One region of the Streptomyces sp. NPDC058796 genome, then DNA from elsewhere that is predicted to be linked to it. Evidence: predicted binding sites of a transcription regulator. Region 1 holds the regulator's gene; the other holds the start of a gene.

Region 1 (6,893 bases):
GCAGGCCGGTGTCCTCAAGGGCGAGGTCAAGGACGTCCTGCTCCTCGACGTCACCCCGCTGTCCCTCGGCATCGAGACCAAGGGCGGCATCATGACCAAGCTGATCGAGCGGAACACGACGATCCCGACGAAGCGTTCGGAGATCTTCACCACCGCCGAGGACAACCAGCCCTCCGTGCAGATCCAGGTCTACCAGGGCGAGCGCGAGATCGCGGCGTACAACAAGAAGCTCGGCATGTTCGAGCTGACCGGTCTGCCGCCGGCGCCGCGCGGCGTCCCGCAGATCGAGGTCGCCTTCGACATCGACGCCAACGGCATCATGCACGTCACGGCGAAGGACCTGGGCACCGGCAAGGAGCAGAAGATGACCGTCACCGGCGGCTCCTCGCTGCCGAAGGACGAGGTCGACCGGATGCGCCAGGAGGCCGAGAAGTACGCGGAGGAGGACCACGCCCGCCGCGAGGCCGCCGAGTCCCGCAACCAGGGCGAGCAGCTCGTCTACCAGACGGAGAAGTTCCTCAAGGACAACGAGGAAAAGGTCCCCGGTGAGGTGAAGACCGAGGTCGAGTCCGCCGTCGCCGAGCTGAAGGAGAAGCTCAAGGGCGAGGACACGGCCGAGATCCGCACCGCCACCGAGAAGGTCGCCGCCGTCTCGCAGAAGCTGGGCCAGGCGATGTACGCCGACGCCCAGGGCGCGCAGGCCGCCGGCGGCGAGGCCCCCGGCGCGGGCGCCCAGGCCGGTGACAAGGGTGCCGACGACGACGTCGTCGACGCCGAGATCGTGGACGACGAGCGCAAGGACGGTGCCGCGTGACGGAGGAGACCCCGGGTTTCGACGAGAAGCCCGACGTCCCCTCCGGCGCCGCCCCTGAAGACGCCGAGCCGCAGGCCGCCTCCGAAGAGGGGGCGGCCCCGGCCGGGGACGCGAGCGAGAACGCGGGCCTGGTGGCCCAGCTGGACCAGACGCGCACGGCGCTCAACGAGCGCACGGCCGACCTCCAGCGCCTCCAGGCCGAGTACCAGAACTACCGCCGCCGGGTGGAGCGGGACCGCGTCGCGGTCAAGGAGATCGCCGTGGCGAACCTCCTGTCCGAGCTGCTTCCCGTGCTCGACGACATCGGCCGCGCCCGGGAGCACGGCGAGGTCGTCGGCGGCTTCAAGTCGGTCGCGGAGTCGCTGGAGTCGGTCATCGCCAAGATGGGCCTCCAGCAGTTCGGCAAGGAGGGCGAGCCCTTCGACCCGACGATCCACGAGGCCCTGATGCACTCCTACGCACCGGACGTCACGGAGACGACCTGCGTGGCGATCCTGCAGCCCGGGTACCGGATCGGCGAGCGCACCATCCGCCCCGCACGGGTGGCGGTGGCGGAGCCGCAGCCCGGCGCCCAGACGGTCAAGCCGGCCGAGGAGGGCACCGAGGCCAAGGACGGCTCCGGCTCCGCGGAGAACACCGGTGACCCCGGGGCCAAGGAGAGCGGTGGCCCGGACGAGGGCTGAGCTCGAAGTGACGGATAAGGCCCGAGAGGAGGGACGTCGGGGATGAGTACCAAGGACTTCATCGAGAAGGACTACTACAAGGTTCTCGGCGTCCCCAAGGACGCCACCGAGGCCGAGATCAAGAAGGCGTACCGGAAGCTCGCCCGCGAGAACCACCCGGACGCCAACAAGGGAAACGTCAAGGCGGAGGAGCGCTTCAAGGAGATCTCCGAGGCCAACGACATCCTCGGTGATCCCAAGAAGCGCAAGGAGTACGACGAGGCCCGCGCCCTCTTCGGCAACGGCGGTTTCCGCCCGGGGCCGGGCGCGGGCGGCGGCACCTTCAACTTCGACCTGGGCGACCTCTTCGGAGGCGGCGCCCAGGGCGGAGGCGGCCAGGGCGGCGCCGGCGGCTTCGGCGGCGGCCTCGGGGACGTCTTCGGCGGCCTGTTCAACCGCACCGGCGGCGGACCCGGCACCGGCACGCGCACCCAGCCGCGCCGGGGCCAGGACATCGAGTCCGAGGTCACCCTCAGCTTCACCGAGGCCATCGAGGGCGCCACGGTCCCGCTCAGGATGTCCTCGCAGGCCCCCTGCAAGGCCTGTTCGGGCACCGGCGACAAGAACGGCACGCCGCGCGTGTGCCCGACCTGCGTCGGCACCGGGCAGGTCGCCCGGGGTTCGGGCGGCGGCTTCTCGCTCACCGACCCGTGCCCCGACTGCAAGGGCCGCGGCCTGATCGCCGAGGACCCCTGCGACGTCTGCAAGGGCTCCGGACGCGCCAAGTCCTCCCGGACGATGCAGGTCCGCATCCCGGCCGGGGTGTCGGACGGGCAGCGCATCCGGCTGCGCGGCAAGGGCACGCCGGGCGAGCGGGGCGGCCCGGCGGGCGACCTGTACGTGGTCGTGCACGTCAAGGAGCACCCCGTCTTCGGACGCCGGGGCGACAACCTCACGGTCACCGTCCCGGTGACGTACGCGGAGGCGGCCCTCGGCGGCGAGGTCCGGGTCCCGACCCTCGGCGGCCCGCCGGTCACGCTGAAGCTGCCGGCGGGCACGCCCAACGGCCGCACCATGCGCGCCCGGGGCAAGGGCGCGGTCCGCAAGGACGGCACCCGCGGCGACCTTCTGGTCACCGTCGAGGTGAGTGTTCCGAAGGACCTGACGGGGAAGGCTCGTGACGCGCTCGAGGCGTATCGCGAGGCGACCGCGGACGAGGATCCGCGGGCGGAGCTGTTCCAGGCCGCGAAGGGAGCTTGACGGGAATGGACGGTCGTCGACGCAACCCGTACGAACTGACCGAGGACACCCCGGTCTACGTCATCTCGGTGGCTGCCCAGCTCTCCGGTCTGCACCCGCAGACCCTGCGCCAGTACGACCGCCTCGGCCTGGTCTCCCCGGACCGCACGGCCGGGCGCGGCCGGCGCTACTCGGCCCGCGACATCGAACTGCTCCGCCAGGTGCAGCAGTTGTCGCAGGACGAGGGCATCAACCTGGCCGGAATCAAGCGCATCATCGAACTGGAGAACCAGGTCGCCGCCCTTCAGGCGCGCCTGGCCGAGATGCAGGACGCCCTCGACGGCGCCGCCACGGCGATGCGCCAGCGCGAGGCGGCGGTGCACGCCTCGTACCGCCGGGACCTGGTCCCGTACCAGGAGGTCCAGCAGACCAGCGCGCTGGTGGTGTGGCGTCCCAAGCGGCAGCAGTCGGACTGACGGCGACTCGTCGGCGGGGCCCGGGAGTCCTTACGGGACTCCCGGGCCCCGCGCGTGCGCGGACCCGGCTGACAGCAAGTGCCCCGCCGCCTGCAGCATCCTGACAGCGAGCCGTCTTCAGGGGGCGTCCGTGCGCTGGCAGAGTCGGGGGCATGGACGACAGGGGGAGAACACGGATGGGCAAGATCTTCGGTACCGGGTTCACGGCGCTCGTGCTGGCGCTGCTCGTGGCACTGCCGCTGGGCGCGGCGGTGGGCGCGGGCGGCGGACCGTCGGTCAAAGCCTCGGTCAACGGCTGGCAGTGAGACGGAAGAGATGACGGAGACGGAGTTCCAGGACCTGGTGCTGGTGTGCGGGCAGCCGGGCACCGCGCCCGCCGCGACCGCCGTGGTCAGACTCCTGGGCAAGTTGCCCGGGGAGTGGGAGCGTTCCTGGCGACTCGACGAGACGGGGGGCCGGATCCAGTTGCGGATCCGGCCCCCCGCCGGTTCACCCGTCGCCGCCGTACGGGCGTGGCTGGCCGGTGCCCTGGAGGACCCGGCGCTGCGCGCCTGGCGGCCCGAGGCCGGGGAGGAGGCCGGGTGACGTGACGGTCACACCCAGCCCCGCTCCCGGGCCAGCAGCGCCGCGTGCGGGCGGTTGCTGGCGTCCAGGACGCGCAGGACGTCGGCCACGTGCCGGCGGTAGGTGCGCAGGGAGACGCCCAGCTCGCGCGCGCCGATCTCGTCCTTGGCGACGCGGCACATGGACCTGAGGACGTCCAGTTCCACCGGCGAGAGGCTGACGTCGTCCGCGGGCGGGTCCCCGAGCACCCGGTCCAGGTCCGTGGCCTGGTCCCAGATCTTCTCGAAGAGGGACAACAGCCCGGCGACCAGCCCCGGTTCCTGGGCGATCAGGGCACCGCGCGAGGTGTCCCCGGGGTCGGTCGGCACCAGGGCGGTGTGCCGGTCGTAGACGAGGACGCGTTCGGCTATGTCCGGCGCGACCCGTATCTCCGCGCCGAGCGAGCCGAGTTCGCGCAGGTACGCCGCCGTCCCGGGGTCGTCGAGCGCCTCTCGCAGGACCACGTTGCGTATGCGCACCCCCCGGCGCAGACAGCGGGCGTCCAGGGGACGCGCGTGCTCGATGTTCTCGGGGGTGAGCGCCTGGTACGGCTCGACCGAGAGGATCTCGCGGCGGGCGAAGAAGGCGAGGTCGTCGATCCGGTGCCGGATCTGCGCCAGGTCCGTCATCCGTTCCACGCCGCCGCCCGCGGGCGGGTGCGCGCCCTGTTCCGCGCGCAGTTCGGCGACCAGGTGGCGGGGTCTGGTCACCTGCTGCAACTCGTGGTGCAGCTCGCTCAGCCGGCGGTCGGTGAGCAGGCCGACCGCGATCTCGGGGTCCGCCGCCGTCAGGGTGTCCTCCCGCGCGCCGGGCCTCAGGAGGCCGAGTCCGGCCAGGCGGTCCAGTACGGCGCGCACGTCCTGCTGCGGTGCGTCGAAGAGCAGGTGAATGTCCTCGGCCGTGGTCCCCGGGTACCTCAGGAAGTGGCGATAGACCCGCTCCTCCATGGCGTTGAGCCCCAGCAGGCCCATGCTGCCCTCATTCTTCATCCTTCCCCCGTGATCGTCGCGTACCGGCCGGTCCGGTGGAGGCGTCGCCGGGTGCGGATGGTCAGGCCCGCGGCGAAGCGGAATCCACCGAAATGATCGCCACCCAGGGTAATGCGTTGGTCAAGACCCGGTGCCGGGGTCGGCAGGATGGTGTCGCGCCGGTGCAGCAAGCTGCTGTGTCCGGGGCGTGCCCAGGACCCCGCCTCTTGGCAGGCTGAGAGCCGTCGGACACCAACCGACGTACGCCGGTCAAGAGCCGACGGAATGCGACACGTCCGAACACAACCAGGGGGAACGACATGGCTGTTGCCGTACAGGACAAGGCGCACGACATCTCCACGAGCGGAACCTCCGCCCGCCCCGCCGCGCCCGACCTCTCCGGGCTGGACTTCTCCGCGCTCACCGGGCGGGAGCTGGAGGTACTCCTGCTGCTCGCCACGGGGGAGCAGAACCGCCGGCTGGCCCGGCGGCTGGGGATCGCGGAGCGCACGGTGCGGGCCCACACCGCGAGCATCGTGCGCAAGCTGGGCCTCACCACGCGGTTCGAGGCGGCGATCGTGGCGCACCTGTACGCGGACGACATTCGCCAGGTACGCGGCTGACCTCCGCGACCACGACGAAGCGGAGCCCCTCCGGCAGGAAACCGGAGGGGCTCCGCGCGGTGCGGTGGGGCCGGTGTCAGCCGGGGATCATGTCGCCGACCGCCTCCATGGCCAGCATCCACATCGGCTGGGCGCCGGTGCCGAACGCGGCGGCCAGCGCGTAGCCGAGGGCCGCGTCCAGCGCCTCGGGTTCGGCGTCCTCGCGCCACTCGGCCAGCACCCGGCCGTCACCGTCGGAGGAGAAGTCCCCGAGGTGGTCCTGACCGCGCAGCAGGCGGCTGCCGGGGATCGAGTCGGGCACCAGGCGCCAGGTGCGGCCCGCGTGGCGCACGTCCACGGCGAACGAACGCCGGGTCAGGCGCCCCTTGGCGGGGCTGATCACGGCGGGCTCCCCGCCGACGGTCAGCGTCAGCCGGTCCCCGTCCCGGGTGCCGACGGGGGTGTGGTCGTCGGTCTCCGTCCCCTCCTCGCGGTACAGCTCGACGCGGGGCACCGCGTCCCCTTCGACGGTGACCTCGCCACGCCCGGTGTCCAGGCGGACGGTTATGGTCCCGAAGCGGTCGTCCTCGGCGACGGTCTCCAGGACGGGCTTGTCCTCCGTGTCCTCGCCGTCCTCGCCGTCCCCGCCGTCGTAGATGTCGTGGTCGTCGTACGCGGATGCCGGGTCCTGCCCCATGCGGTCTTCCTTTGCTGTGCGGTTCTGACGGTTGGTCAGTACGTCAGTACGGGGTCCTCTCAGGCGCCCGCGGCCGTCAGTTGGGTGGCCGCGAGGTCCCGGTACAGCTCGTCCCTGCCCAGGAGTTCCCCGTGCCGTCCATGGTCGCGCACCCGGCCGCCGGCGAGCAGCACCATGTGGTCGGCGGAGGTCACCGTGGACAGGCGGTGGGCGATGAGGAGCACCGTGCAGTGCTCGGCGGCCCGTTCGACGGTGTGGCGCAGCGCGGTCTCGCTCAGGCCGTCCAGGTGTGCGGTCGCCTCGTCGAGCAGCAGCACCTGCGGGCGGCGCAGCAGTGCGCGGGCGATCGCCAGGCGCTGGCGTTCCCCGCCGGACAGGGCGAGGCCGCGGGCGCCGACGTGGGTGTCCAGGCCCTGGGGGAGCCGGGCGGCGAGCGAGTCCAGCAGGGTGTCCCGCAGTACCCGTTCGACCTCCTCGTCGCTCGCGTCGGGCGCGGCGTACAGGAGGTTCTCCCGCAGGGTGCCCGCCAGCATGGGGGTGTCCTGTTCCACGTAGGCGATCCGGCGGCGCACCTCGGCACGGCTGAGGGTGGAGACGTCGGTGTCGTCGAGCAGGACGCGGCCGGAGCCGACGTCGTAGAACCGCTGGAGGAGGGAGAAGACGGTGGTCTTGCCGCTGCCGGACGGGCCGACCAGTGCGGTGACGCGGCCGGCCGGGGCGGTCAGGCTGACGTCGTCCAGGGTGGTGGCGCGGTCCGGGTAGGCGAAGGTGACGTTCTCCAGGGTGACCCGGGGCGGCGGGCCGGCGGGGCGGGCGGGGGTCTCGTCGACGT
Region 2 (6,893 bases), on a different contig from region 1:
ACACCAACCCGTACTTCGCCCAGCAGTACAACGGCTCGTACAACGTCGGCATGATCCGCGGGGCGTACCACTTCGCCACGCCGGACACGACGAGCGGCGCCGCCCAGGCCAACTACTTCGTCGACCACGGCGGCGGCTGGTCCCGCGACGGCAAGACGCTGCCGGGCGCGCTGGACATCGAGTGGAACCCGTACGGGGCCACCTGCTACGGCAAGACGCAGAGCCAGATGGTCTCCTGGATCCGCGACTTCCTGAACACCTACAAGGCCCGCACCGGCCGCGACGCCGTGATCTACACGGCCACCAGCTGGTGGACCCAGTGCACCGGCAACTACGGCGGCTTCGCCGCGAACAACCCGCTGTGGATCGCCCGGTACGCCTCGACGGTGGGGACGCTGCCGGCGGGCTGGCCGTACTACACGATGTGGCAGTACACCTCGTCCGGGCCGACGGTCGGGGACCACAACAAGTTCAACGGAGCCCTGGACCGGGTCCGGGCGCTCGCGAACGGCTGACGTTCCCGGCGCGTACGGCGAGGGCCCGGACTCCGCGTGGAGTCCGGGCCCCTTCCCTTCACTCATCCGGCCGCGTGGCCCGTCACGCCGCGACCGGAACCTCCCGCTCGGCACCGTTCGTCGCCGGTGCGAGCGCCAGTTCCAGGACCTGCCGGACGTCGGTGACGGCGTGGACGTCGAGCTTGTCCAGCACCTCCGCCGGGACGTCGTCCAGGTCGGGCTCGTTGCGCTTGGGGATGATCACCGTGGTGACGCCCGCCCGGTGCGCCGCGAGCAGCTTCTGCTTGACCCCGCCGATCGGCAGCACCCGGCCGGTCAGCGAGACCTCACCGGTCATCGCCACGTCCGTGCGGACCAGCCGCCCGGAGAGCAGTGAGGCCAGCGCCGTGGTCATGGTGATGCCCGCGCTCGGCCCGTCCTTGGGGACCGCGCCCGCCGGGAAGTGGATGTGCACGCCCCGGTCCTTCAGGTCGGCCACCGGCAGCTCCAGCTCGGCACCCCTGCTGCGCAGGAAGCTCAGCGCGATCTGCGCCGACTCCTTCATCACGTCGCCGAGCTGACCGGTCAGGGTCAGGCCCGCCGCGCCCGTCTCCGGGTCGGCCAGCGACGCCTCGACGTACAGGACGTCACCGCCCGCGCCGGTGACCGCCAGACCGGTGGCCACGCCCGGCACCGAGGTGCGGCGCTCGGCCGGGTCCTGGGCGGACTCGGGCACGTGGTGCGGCCGGCCGATCAGGGCGCGCAGGTCGTCCTCGGTGACCGTGAAGGGCAGCTCCCGCTCGCCCAGTTCGTGCTGGGCGGCGACCTTGCGCAGCAGCCGGGCGATGGAGCGCTCCAGGGTGCGCACGCCCGCCTCGCGGGTGTACTCGCCGGCCAGCTTGCGCAGCGCGCCCTCCTCGACCTTCACCTCGTCCCCGTCGAGTCCGGCCCGCTCCAGCTGGCGCGGGAGCAGGTGGTCGCGGGCGATGACGATCTTCTCGTCCTCGGTGTAGCCGTCGAGGCGGACCAGCTCCATGCGGTCGAGCAGGGCCTCCGGGATGGCTTCCAGGACATTGGCGGTGGCGAGGAAGACCACGTCGGACAGGTCCAGCTCGACCTCCAGGTAGTGGTCCCGGAAGGTGTGGTTCTGCGCCGGGTCGAGGACTTCCAGCAGGGCGGCGGCCGGGTCGCCCCGGAAGTCGGAGCCCACCTTGTCGATCTCGTCGAGGAGGACGACCGGGTTCATCGAGCCGGCCTCCTTGATCGCCCGCACGATCCGGCCGGGCAGCGCGCCGACGTAGGTACGCCGGTGGCCGCGGATCTCGGCCTCGTCGCGGACGCCGCCGAGGGCGACGCGGACGAACTTGCGGCCCATCGCGTGGGCGACGGACTCGCCGAGCGACGTCTTGCCGACGCCGGGCGGGCCGACCAGGGCCAGGACCGCGCCGCCCCGCCGTCCGCCGACGACGCCGAGGCCCCGGTCGCCGCGCCGCTTGCGCACCGCCAGGTACTCGGTGATCCGCTCCTTCACGTCCTGAAGGCCCGCGTGCTCGGCGTCGAGCACGGCCTGGGCGCCCTGGATGTCGTAGGCGTCCTCGGTCCGCTCGCTCCACGGCATCTCCAGGACCGTGTCGAGCCAGGTGCGGATCCAGGAGCCCTCCGGCGACTGGTCGGAGGACCGCTCCAGCTTGTCGACCTCCTTGAGCGCGGCCTCACGGACCTTCTCGGGGAGATCGGCCGCCTCGACGCGGGCCCGGTAGTCGTCGGACTCCTCGCCCTCCTGTTCGCCGTTGAGCTCGCGCAGTTCCTTGCGCACGGCTTCGAGCTGGCGGCGCAGCAGGAACTCGCGCTGCTGCTTGTCGACGCCCTCCTGGACGTCCTTGGCGATCGTCTCGGCGACGTCCTGCTCGGCGAGGTGGTCGCGCAGCTGCCGGGTGGCGAGCCTCAGGCGCTCGACCGGGTCGGCGGTCTCCAGCAGTTCGACCTTCTGCTCGGTGTTGAGGAAGGGCGAGTAGCCGGAGTTGTCGGCGAGCGCGGAGACGTCCTCGATGGCCTGGACGCGGTCCACCACCTGCCAGGCGCCGCGCTTGCGCAGCCAGGCGGTGGCCAGCGCCTTGTACTCCTTCACCAGCTCGGTGACCTGGCCGGGCAGCGGGTCGGGCACGGCCTCGTCGACGCGGGTGCCCTCGACCCACAGGGCGGCGCCGGGGCCGGTGGTGCCGGCGCCGATGCTCACCCGGTGCCGGCCTCGGATCAGGGCGCCCGGGTCACCGTCGGCGAGGCGGCCGACCTGCTCGACGGTGCCCAGGACGCCGGTCTTGGCGTAGGTGCCGTCGACGCGTGGGACGAGGAGCACCCGGGGCTTGCCGGGCTCGGACCTGGCGGCGGCCTGGGCGGCCTCCACCGCGGCCCGTACCTCGGCGTCGCTCAGGTCCAGGGGGACGACCATCCCGGGCAGCACCACTTCGTCGTCGAGCGGCAGCACGGGCAGGGTGAGCGGTGTGAAGGCGTCGGACTCAGCAGCCATGATCTCCCCTTCGGCAGTCAAGTTGAGTTACACCGACTCAATGAAAGGGAGTCCCCGATTGTTCCCCAAAGCCTGTTCGCTCTGAGCGATCAAGCCACGACGGCCCCGCCTTCCGGGAGAGCACCGACGAGCCGCCCGGCATTCCTTTGCCAGGATGGGCCGATGCCCATCACTTCCTCCCACGACGTCCCCGAAGTGCTGGACCGCCGCGAGGGCCCGCACGGCGAGGTCGTCCTGCGCCGGCACGGGGCGCTGCTGCAGATCATCGCGAACGGCTGCTTCCTGATGGACACCTCCGACGGACGCTCGGAGCGGCGGCTGGTCGACGCCGCGGCCGAGGCGCTCGCCGCCTCCGGCGGGCGGTCCGCACCGCACCTGCTCATCGGCGGTCTCGGCGTCGGCTTCTCGCTCGCCCACGCGGCCGCCGACCCGCGCTGGGGCAGGATCGCGGTCGTCGAACGCGAGCGGGCCGTCATCGACTGGCACCGGGGCGGCCCCCTGGCGGAACTCTCCGCCGAGGCGATGGCCGACCCCCGCACGGAGGTCGTCGAATCGGATCTGGTCCGTTACGTCAATGAGACTTCCGACACGTACGACGCGCTCTGCCTGGACATCGACAACGGCCCCGGCTGGACCGTCACCGAGGACAACGACGGGCTGTACGCACCGGCCGGACTGGCGGGCTGCGCACGGGTGTTGAGGCCCGGCGGGGTGCTCGCCGTATGGTCCGCCCAGCCCTCTCCGGAATTCGAAGAAACCTTGCGTAATGCCGGGTTCCAGCAGGTGCGTACCGAAGAGATCCCCGTTGCCCGGGGCGTTCCGGACGTCGTCCACCTCGCCGTCGGGCCTGGATAGCAAAGGCGCGGCCGATCCCCGTACGCTGCTGCCCTGACGCGCTCATTCAAGCGTCAATCGCAGTCATGCGCAGAACAGGGATCACCCCACTGATTCCGGTAAGCACACCTCAGGGGCGGGCGATGGAGCAGACACAGACCTCCCACAACGGCACGGCGACGGCGACGCAGGGCGCCCAGCGGCGGGTGCTGGTGGTCGAGGACGACCAGACGATCGTCGACGCCATCGCGACCCGCCTGCGCGCCGAGGGGTTCCTGGTGCAAACGGCGGGCGACGGGCCGGCCGCGGTCGACACGGCCGAGGCCTGGCAGCCCGACCTGCTGATCCTCGACATCATGCTGCCCGGCTTCGACGGCCTGGAGGTCTGCCGGCGTGTGCAGGCCCAGCGGCCGGTGCCGGTGCTGATGCTCACCGCGCGGGACGACGAGACGGACATGCTGGTCGGCCTCGGCGTGGGCGCCGACGACTACATGACCAAGCCGTTCTCCATGCGCGAGCTGGCCGCGCGCGTGCACGTGCTGCTGCGCCGGGTGGAGCGGGCGGTGGTGGCCGCCTCCACGCCGCGCAGCGGCATCCTGCGCCTCGGCGAACTGGAGATCGACCACGCGCAGCGCCGGGTGCGGGTGCGCAGCGAGGACGTGCACCTCACGCCGACCGAGTTCGACCTGCTGGTCTGCCTGGCGAACACGCCCCGCGCGGTGCTCTCCCGCGAACAGCTGCTCGCCGAGGTCTGGGACTGGGCGGACGCCTCCGGCACCCGGACCGTCGACAGCCACATCAAGGCACTGCGCCGCAAGATCGGCGCCGAGCGCATCCGCACGGTGCACGGCGTGGGGTACGCGCTGGAGACGCCGACGCCATGAGCCGAGGGCGGGATGCCGCACGGAGGAGCCCCGGCCCCCGGAGAACCGGGGACCCCTGGGGCGGCGTACGCCCGTTCTCGATCAAGACCAAGCTGGGCGCGCTGGTCGTCACGTCGGTGCTGATCACCACCGGGCTGTCGGTGATCGCGGTGCACACCAAGACGGAGCTGCGCTTCATCACCGTCTTCTCGATGATCGCCACACTGCTGATCACCCAGTTCGTGGCGCACTCGCTGACCGCGCCGCTGGACGAGATGAACGCCGTGGCCCGGTCCATCTCGCACGGCGACTACACCCGCCGGGTGCGCGAGAACCGCCGCGACGAACTGGGCGACCTGGCCGTCACCATCAACCGCATGGCCGACGACCTGGAGGCCCAGGACCTCCAGCGCAAGGAGCTGGTCGCGAACGTCTCGCACGAGCTGCGCACCCCCATCGCGGGCCTGCGGGCGGTGCTGGAGAACATCGTCGACGGGGTCACCGAGGCCGATCCGGAGACGATGCGCACGGCGCTCGCGCAGACCGAGCGGCTCGGCCGGCTGGTGGAGACGCTGCTGGACCTCTCCCGCCTGGACAACGGCGTCGTACCGCTGCGCAAGCGGCGCTTCGAGGTGTGGCCGTACCTGTCGGGTGTACTGAAGGAGGCCAACATGGTCGCCTCCGCACGCGCGGGCATCGCCTCCGGGTCCGGCAGCCACACCCGCACCGACGTGCACCTGGCGCTCGACGTGTTCCCGTCCGACCTCACCGTGCACGCCGATCCCGAACGCATCCACCAGGTCGTCGCCAACCTCATCGACAACGCCGTGAAGCACAGTCCGCCCCACGGCCGGGTGACGGTCAGGGCGCGGCGCGGCGAGTTCCCCGAGTCGCTGGAGCTGGAGGTCCTCGACGAGGGGCCCGGCATTCCGCGCTCGGAGTGGCGCCGGGTGTTCGAGCGGTTCAACCGGGGTTCGGTGTCCCGGCCGCACGGTCCGGGCAGCGACGGCGGCACCGGTCTCGGCCTGGCGATCGCCCGCTGGGCGGTGGATCTGCACGGCGGCCGGATCGGCGTGGCCGAATCCGAGCGGGGCTGCCGGATTCTCATCACTCTTCCGGGCCTGCCGACGACTCCGAGTTGACGTAGGGTTCGAAGCGGAGCGCCAAGATCCACTGGTGTCCGCGCTGACGGACACGTGTGATCAGGCACAGGCCCGCGTTTTCCCGGCGCCGGGTCGCGGTCTCCCCTTCCCACACGCAACGGAACCTCGCTTGTTTCCCGCCATTTCCAGCGCCGAAACGCAGTCTGCGATGTGACTTACGCGACGATGAACGGGCCCGGTCTGACCTTCCGGGCCGGGGAGGCGTAGCCTTGATTCCCGCTGTCCACCATCTTGTGAAGCGGAAGAGGGCGGTTCTCGCCGTGTCGCCACAGTCCCCCAGTAACTCGAGCATCTCGACCGACACCGACCAAGCGGCCAACGCGGGCAAGAACCCCGCGGCCGCCTTCGGTGCCAACGAATGGCTCGTCGACGAGATCTATCAGCAGTACCTCCAGGATCCGAACTCCGTGGACCGAGCCTGGTGGGACTTCTTCGCCGACTACAAGCCCGGAGCGGCCGCTGCCCAGTCCGCCTCCGGCACCGCGGCCACGGACTCCGGCAGCGCCCCCCAGGCCTCCCCCGCACCGCAGGCGCAGGCGCCCGCCCCGGCCCAGCCGAAGGCGGCGCCCCAGCAGGCCGCCCCCGCGAAGCCGGCCGCGCAGCCCGCCGCTGCCGCCCCCGCGGCTCCGGCCGCCCCGGCCGCGAAGCCCGCCGCACCGGCCAAGCCCGCCGCGGCCAAGCCGCAGGCCAAGGCCGCCGCGCCCGCCAAGGACGCCGACACCGCGCCCGAGGGCCCGGAGACGGTGACCCTACGCGGCCCCGCCGCCGCGGTCGCGAAGAACATGAACGCCTCGCTGGAGCTGCCCACGGCCACGTCCGTGCGCGCGGTCCCGGTGAAGCTGCTCTTCGACAACCGCATCGTCATCAACAACCACCTCAAGCGCGCCCGGGGCGGGAAGATCTCCTTCACGCACCTGATCGGCTACGCGATGGTGCAGGCCATCAAGGCCATGCCGGCGATGAACTACGCGTTCGGCGAGAAGGACGGCAAGCCGACCCTCATCAAGCCGCC

What was found. Region 1 encodes HspR, which represses chaperone genes until heat shock. Its sites were predicted from a motif close to TTGAGNNNNNNNNNCTCAA; they were not measured.
Region 2: lon (endopeptidase La) is a predicted target of HspR. The motif match lies at 3,044-3,062, and genes of this name have one in related genera.

What each region holds. Positions count from the first base shown of each region.
Region 1 is NZ_JBHYOP010000003.1:407,272-414,164, forward strand. Features, by position in the region: gene dnaK (molecular chaperone DnaK) at 1-814, shown strand, start outside; gene grpE (nucleotide exchange factor GrpE) at 811-1,497, shown strand; gene dnaJ (molecular chaperone DnaJ) at 1,540-2,736, shown strand; gene ACFW47_RS10575 (heat shock protein transcriptional repressor HspR) at 2,742-3,191, shown strand; gene ACFW47_RS10580 (hypothetical protein) at 3,368-3,496, shown strand; gene ACFW47_RS10585 (hypothetical protein) at 3,507-3,776, shown strand; gene ACFW47_RS10590 (helix-turn-helix transcriptional regulator) at 3,785-4,765, opposite strand; gene ACFW47_RS10595 (response regulator transcription factor) at 5,083-5,385, shown strand; gene ACFW47_RS10600 (hypothetical protein) at 5,462-6,061, opposite strand; gene ACFW47_RS10605 (ABC transporter ATP-binding protein) at 6,121-6,893, opposite strand, start outside.
Region 2 is NZ_JBHYOP010000015.1:8,416-15,308, reverse strand. Features, by position in the region: gene ACFW47_RS30965 (lysozyme) at 1-515, shown strand, start outside; gene lon (endopeptidase La) at 598-3,021, opposite strand; gene ACFW47_RS30955 (spermidine synthase) at 3,184-3,876, shown strand; gene ACFW47_RS30950 (response regulator transcription factor) at 3,999-4,739, shown strand; gene ACFW47_RS30945 (sensor histidine kinase) at 4,736-5,860, shown strand; gene ACFW47_RS30940 (multifunctional oxoglutarate decarboxylase/oxoglutarate dehydrogenase thiamine pyrophosphate-binding subunit/dihydrolipoyllysine-residue succinyltransferase subunit) at 6,142-6,893, shown strand, end outside.